2 regions of the Mitsuokella apri genome follow, and region 2 is predicted to be linked to the other one. Evidence: riboswitches for the same ligand, from Rfam matches in the RefSeq annotation. Region 2 holds a riboswitch; the other holds the start of a gene.

Region 1 (3,392 bases), on a different contig from region 2:
GGCAGGAATTTCAGCCTTACCGTCAGGAAAATGCCGGTGCCGACAAGCAGCACGAGCATCACAGGCCCCCAGACAAAATTGTTGACGTCTGCTAATAGCTTCGATACGTCCATACGATCAAACCCTTTCGCTTATAAAATATAATACCCTGTAAAAAACAAAAGCAATGCTGCTGATGACTCGCACCGTCCAAGCAACATTGCTTTGAGCTATATTATATAATTTTAATATATCGTTGTCAATAAAAATCCATCATGTATACACATATGTACATAACAGATGGCTTACTGCAGGCGTCTTTGCGCGTATCCGCTCATTTCTCCCTTATTTTTTGGCGGACTTTGGCGCTTCTGCACCCTCGGCTTCTTTGGCAGCCGCGTACTTCAGGACGATATGCGCGCTCTTGCGGTTTGTCGCGAGCGGCACGTCGTGAACATCGCAGAGGCGCAGCAGGGCGTTGATGTCCGGCTCATGCGGCTGCGAGGTCAGCGGGTCGCGCAGGAAGATGACGTAATCGACATCGCCCGTCGCAACGCGCGCGCCGATCTGCTGGTCGCCGCCCATCGGGCCGGAAAGCATTGTCTCGACATGCAGGCCGAAGGTCTCGTTGATGAGCGTCCCCGTCGTACGCGTGGCAATGAGGTGAAACTTCGTTAAGAGTTCTTTGTGATGGCCGACGAACTCGAGCATCTCGCTCTTTTTCTTATCATGGGCAATCAGGGCAATCGTTTTCATGTAAAACATCCTTTCTCTACTCAGGTATCTCCTTATTATTTCGCCCCAAAACGCCAAAAATCCTGCCGACATCCAAAGATGCCAGCAGGATTTGATTTGAACGCCGACTGACGCCAACCTAACGTGACGCTATGCCCAGCGCCACGCGCCAACCATAGGGAGTCAGGAGTTCAAAGGTGAGGTCGAAATCAGAGTGCCGTGCGCGTCTCTTTTCTGCGCTGGCCGTACTGCTTGAGCACGGCAGCAATGATGAAATTGAGCACGAAGCAGGCGGCGAAGAAATAAAGCGAAGCCGTGTAGCCGCCGGTCTGTGCATGAAAGTACGAGACAATCGACGGGCCGGCGACGCCGGCGAGCCCCCAGGCCGTCAGGATGCGGCCGTGGATGGCGCTAAGCTGACGCGTGCCGAAGATATCGGAAAGATACGCCGGCATACACGAGAAGCCGCCGCCATAGCAGCTGATGATTAAGAGGACGAGAGCTTCAAACAGGAACGCTTCTTTCGTCTGGCCGAGCTGCCAGAACGCGAGGACTTCCAGCAGGAAGAACAGCATGTAGACACGGCCGCGGCCAAGATAATCCGAAATCGTCGACCAGACGATGCGGCCGCCGCCATTGAAGACGCCGATGATGCCGACCATCGAGGCCGCTGCGGCAGCGTCCATGCCGATGACTTCCTGTGCCATCGGCGAAGCGACGGCGAGCAGGCCGATGCCGCACGTAATGTTGACGAAGAAAATCCACCAGAGCGAAGCGAACTGCCACGTCTTGAGGGCCTCATTGGCCGTGGCGCCGTGCAGGACCTTCGTGACCTTGCCCGAGGCGTCCTTGAGGACCGGCGGTTTGAGGTACAGCGACGATGCGCCCATGATGAGCATGTAGACGCAGCCGAGAATCAGGAAGTTATTGACGAGGCCGACCGTCGCCGTCAGATACTGCATGACAGGACCCGCGATGAGTGCGGCAAAGCCAAAGCCCATGATGGCGAGCCCCGTCGCAAAGCCGCGGTGGTCCGGGAAATACTTGACGAGCGTCGAGACCGGCGTGATGTAGCCGACGCCAAGGCCAATGCCGCCGATGCAGCCGTAAAAGAGATACAGGAGCATCAGGCTGTGCACGGAAAGTGCGTAGGCCGTGCCGAGCATGCCCGTGCCGAAGAACAGCATGGCCAGCAGGCCGCTGCGCTTCGGTCCGATTTTTTCGACAAAGCTGCCGAGAAAACCGGCCGAAAAACCGAGGAACAGGATGGCCAGCGAGAACGTCCAGGTCGTCTGCGTGAGCGAAAAGCCCATTTCCGCCATGATGGGACGCGTCAAAACGCTCCATGCATAGACACTGCCAATCGAGATGTGGATGCCCACGGCGCTCAGCGCGATAAGCCAGCGATTTCTCATGTGATCTACCTCCAGAAATGCATTGGGTATCCATTTAGGAAGGCTGCTTGTAGCAAAAAGACCCTCCGGAACAGATACCCTGCCCAGACGGTCGGCTGATCATAACCGTGCAGGACACGTGGTCAGTTCCACTCATCCGTCAGCCCTGCAAGGCTTTGTTTACTTTTTACACTTTTATTATATGAACTGCGCGCGCCTGCGTCAAGAGAGAAATCTCACACGCGGCAGAAAAATTTTTGACGCCTGCCGCCCTTCTCCTTTGGACATTTGCGGGACTTTCCTGTAAAATAGAAGGAACTGACAAAAGCGCCGCCAAAAAGTACAGGCAGCGAAGAGATGAAAAAAAGAAGAAGAGCACGGACAGATAAACGAAGAATATCGGGAGGAACTACCATGACAGAACAGATGACCCCAGAACAGCGCCAGACAGGCCTCGCCCTTTCGAGACTGCAAAAGCGCATTGCGAAAATGCACGCCCTGCGCGACAAGATGAACGCCGGTCTCGCCCGCGTAACAGAAAACAATCTCGACCTCGCGCTGACGCAGAAAAAGAACCTCAAAGAACTCAGCCGCGAATACGACGCGCTCACAAACGAAGTCAACTGCCTGCCCCCGCTCGATGCCGCGTCCGTGCTTGAGGATGAGTACAACTACATCCTGACCATCGGCAACATCATCGAGACGACGCGCGAGCTCAAGAAAAAGAGCAAAATCGACAAGGACGTGCGCGAAAGCATCACGAGCGGGCTCGTGCAGTTCTATGAAGGGCTGCGGAATGAACTTGCGGCGGATCAGGCACAGAAGGAAATGCAGGCGAAAAAGATGGCTGCAGAGATAAAAAAATAATGTGTTGAAAATGCGCGCAAAAAAGGAAGTTCCTACAGTGAAGTAAGAACTTCCTTTTTTGATTTCCGTTGTTCTGGTGCTGACAGGTGAGAAACAGATTGTCGTGGGAAGGGGCCGCCTATTTCGGCTTCGTCGCTCCGTTAAATGGGCCTCATGGTTTTTGGCGGGGCAATGTTTTTTCGCCGCCTGCCGCGGCGTTCTTACATTTAGCAGCCCTGCCAATTTTTCCTTGAGGCCCACCCTGCGGGGATCACTGCGCTCCTGCAGGCGAAATAGGCGGCCCCTTCCCCAGTCAGATCTCAAAAGCCTGACTTCTTAGTGCCTGCTTTCAAAGAGCAGCTTGGAGCGTGTGCAGCCTGTTGGCTGTACACGCTAAGTACGCATGGAACTCGCACAACTGGTTGGTACGAACTCTGG
Region 2 (3,392 bases):
TGAACCGGTTGTAGCGGATCAGGCCCGTCGCCTTGTCGTAGCTCACGCTGTCGACATCGTAGCCTACGTCACAGACCTTCTTGAGCAGGGAGCTGTTTTGGGCAAATTTCTGGAAGTAAACCGTGCCGTATGGCAGCTCGCCTGTCTTGCCCTGGCTGTGCTTGAGGCCTTCGATGACGGCCTTGAGCTCCCTGTTTTCGCCCTCGATGTTGATCTGCTGGATGGCCTGGTTGAGGTCGACCTGGTCGAGCTGAATGTAGGCTGTCAGATGGCAGGTGACGAGCGTGTAGCCGTCGTTTGTCTTGCTCATTGCATACGACTCGTTCTGGACGGCGAGGATGTTGCCAGAGATGGATTGAATCTCATCTTCAGTAAGAACCTGATTGTGTGTCTTGGAATAACTCTGGACAAAGACGCCGGCCTTCTCGGTTGCCAGGCGCAGGGCGTCCTTGTGCGCTTCTTCGCGGGCCTTCTTGAGCCCCGCCTCCGAGATGTCATCCGTCAGATAGCTGCCCGTCACCTCAACAGTCTCGATATGGGCATTGCCGTGCCATTCGGCATAGGCAGGCGCTGCTGCTACGAGCACGGGCACCATGGCCAGTGCTCCGAATTTCTGAAAAACCATACAATCGCCTCATTTCTCATCGCGCAGGTTACGGCATGTGTTGCCGCAGTACACTCATATATTCTACTCCCTATTGTAGCGCAAATGGGGGCAATGGTAAAAGACTTATTCGAATTTTGCGTATCGCTCAGCTCTGGCTCATGGCGACAAAAATCCCGGCGCATAAAAGAGCCCCGGCCTGCTGGACCGGGGCTCGTGTTCTTCTCGTGAAATATCAGTGATGGAACAGGCGAATGTGCGTCATGGCCATCGTCATGTTGTATTTATCGGCCGTCTCGATGACATTGTCATCGCGGATGGAGCCGCCCGTCTGGGCAACGTAGGTTACGCCGCTCTTGTGGGCGCGCTCGATATTGTCGCCGAACGGGAAGAAGGCATCCGAGCCAAGGGAGACGCCCGTCTCTTTCTTGAGCCAGGCTTTCTTTTCTTCGCGCGTGAAGACCGGCGGTTTTTCCGTGAAGACGCGTTTCCAGTCATCGGTCTCGAGCAGGTCTTCCCATTCTTCGCCGATGTAGACGTCGATGGCGTTGTCGCGGTCCGGACGGCGCACTTCCGGTTTGAACGGGAGGTTCAGGACCTGCGGGCTCTGGCGCAGGAACCAGTTGTCGGCCTTCGTGCCGGCGAGGCGCGTGCAGTGAACGCGGCTCTGCTGACCGGCGCCGATGCCGATGGCCTGGCCGTCCTTCGTGTAGCAGACGGAGTTGGACTGCGTGTACTTGAGCGTAATCAGGGCAATCAGCAGGTCGCGCTTCGCGCTTTCGGGCAGGTCGTGGTTCTTCGTCGCAATATCCTTGAGGCAGTCTTCCGTAATCTTGACATCGTTGCGCTTCTGTTCAAACGTGACGCCGAAGACCTGTTTGCGTTCAAATTCTTCCGGCTCATACGAAGGGTCCATCTGCAGAATCAGGTACGTGCCCTTGCGTTTTGATTTGAGGATTTCGAGAGCCTCCGGCGAATACGACGGAGCGATGATGCCGTCGGAAACTTCGCGTTTGAGGAACGAAGCCGTCTGGGCATCGCATTCATCGGACAGGGCGACGAAATCGCCGTAGGAGCTCATGCGGTCAGCGCCGCGGGCACGGATATAAGCCGTGGCAATCGGGGAAAGCTCGACACCTTCAACGAAATAGACTTTCTGCAGCGTCTCGGAGAGGGGAACGGCGACAGCAGCACCAGCCGGGCTGACATGCTTGAAAGAGGCAGCTGCCGGCAGACCCGTAGCCTCGCGTAGTTCGCGGACAAGCTGCCAGCTGTTCATGGCATCGAGCAGATTGATGTAGCCCGGACGCCCATTGAGGACCTCGAAGGGCAGTTCACCTTTTTCCATGAAAACGCGGGCCGGTTTCTGGTTCGGGTTGCATCCGTATTTGAGTTCCAGTTCGTTCATTTTCACCTATACTCCTTTTTTCCATACAAAAAGGCCGACACAAATCCAGGCGGTGCCCAGACGGTCGGCTCTTCTTCCCTGTGCTCCCTGTGGTCATCCACTTCCGTCAGTTGCACAGCATCTAATTAAAATCTATCATTATCACGGGGGTTTGTCAAGGTTTCGTCTGGTCCGAAAAAGTTACCAGTATCCCTGTTTTCTTCGGCCTTTTTATGGTATTATAAAAAATGGTAAATGTCATGTTATGACGTTGATTCAATCAAAAACGCTAGCAATTCTCAATTCAAGGGGGACTTCCATTATGTTGAAAAGTATTGCAGTATTGACCAGCGGCGGCGACAGCCCAGGCATGAACGCAGCAGCTCGTGCTGTCGTTCGTACTGCACTGTACGAGGGTGTCAAGGTATGGGGCATCCGCGGCGGCTACCATGGTCTGCTGGAAGAGGATATGTTTGAGATGCAGTCCAAGGACGTCAGTGATATCATCCAGCGTGGTGGTACGTTCCTCGGCACGGCACGCTGCAAACGCTGGAAGACGCCGGAAGGCCGCATGATGGGATATAAGCATCTGACGGACCGCGGCATTGAGGGCCTCTGCATTATCGGCGGTGACGGCTCGCTGCGCGGTGCATCGCTGCTTTCGAAGGAAACGGGCATGCCGATTGTCGGTCTGCCGGGCACGATTGACAACGATGTCTGGGGTTCCGACTACACGATTGGCTGCGATACGGCTGCCAACACGATTATCGATGCCATCAACAAACTGCGTGATACGGCTTCGGCACACCGCCGTGTCATCGTCCTCGAGGTCATGGGCCGCAACTGCGGCTGGCTCGCACTCGTCTCGGGCATTTCGGGCGGTGCTGAGTACATCCTCGTACCGGAAGAGGAATACGACCTCGATGCTATCTGCGAGAATATGTCGGAAGCGTATAAGAAGGGCAAGCGCTATATCCTCGTCGTCGTGGCAGAAGGTGCCGGTTCCGGTCAGGAAATCGGCCAGTACATTGCCGAAAAGACGAAGCTCGATACGCGTGTATCGGTTCTCGGTCACATCCAGCGCGGCGGCTCGCCGTCGGTCATCGACCGCGTCCGCGCCAGCCAGCTCGGTGAGCAGGCTGCTCTTGCTCTAATTTCGGGCCTGTCCGATATCGTCTTTGGCTACAGCAAAGGCCGCGTCGTCTCGATTGACCTGCACGATGCTGTCAACAACAAGAAGATCCTTGATCCTGATTATCTGCATCTGGCAAAAGTCCTGTTCTGATTGCCTGAGCATTATACGGATATAATAAAGGAGCCCGTTTCCTATCATGATGATAGGGAACGGGCTCCTTTTGCATCTGGCTTTATTCAGCGCCTACGATGGCTTTGGCGAGCTTT

The links. Region 2 has a riboswitch for ZMP and ZTP ahead of ACE419_RS08255 (phosphoribosylaminoimidazolecarboxamide formyltransferase). Riboswitches for the same ligand answer to the same signal wherever they lie in the genome.
Region 1: it holds a riboswitch for ZMP and ZTP, as region 2 does, so the genes downstream of both, ACE419_RS04315 (L-lactate MFS transporter) here and ACE419_RS08255 (phosphoribosylaminoimidazolecarboxamide formyltransferase) in region 2, are expected to answer to the same signal.

Annotation. Positions count from the first base shown of each region.
Region 1 covers NZ_JBHYRS010000002.1:289,167-292,558, forward strand. The annotation lists gene ACE419_RS04305 (alanine/glycine:cation symporter family protein) at 1-113, opposite strand, end outside; gene ACE419_RS04310 (methylglyoxal synthase) at 325-735, opposite strand; gene ACE419_RS04315 (L-lactate MFS transporter) at 924-2,129, opposite strand; ZMP/ZTP riboswitch at 2,204-2,286, opposite strand; gene ACE419_RS04320 (sporulation-specific protein 15) at 2,523-2,975, shown strand.
Region 2 covers NZ_JBHYRS010000005.1:155,031-158,422, forward strand. The annotation lists gene ACE419_RS08250 (hypothetical protein) at 1-625, opposite strand, end outside; gene ACE419_RS08255 (phosphoribosylaminoimidazolecarboxamide formyltransferase) at 840-2,012, opposite strand; ZMP/ZTP riboswitch at 2,060-2,136, opposite strand; gene pfkA (6-phosphofructokinase) at 2,314-3,276, shown strand; gene ACE419_RS08265 (homocysteine S-methyltransferase family protein) at 3,359-3,392, opposite strand, start outside.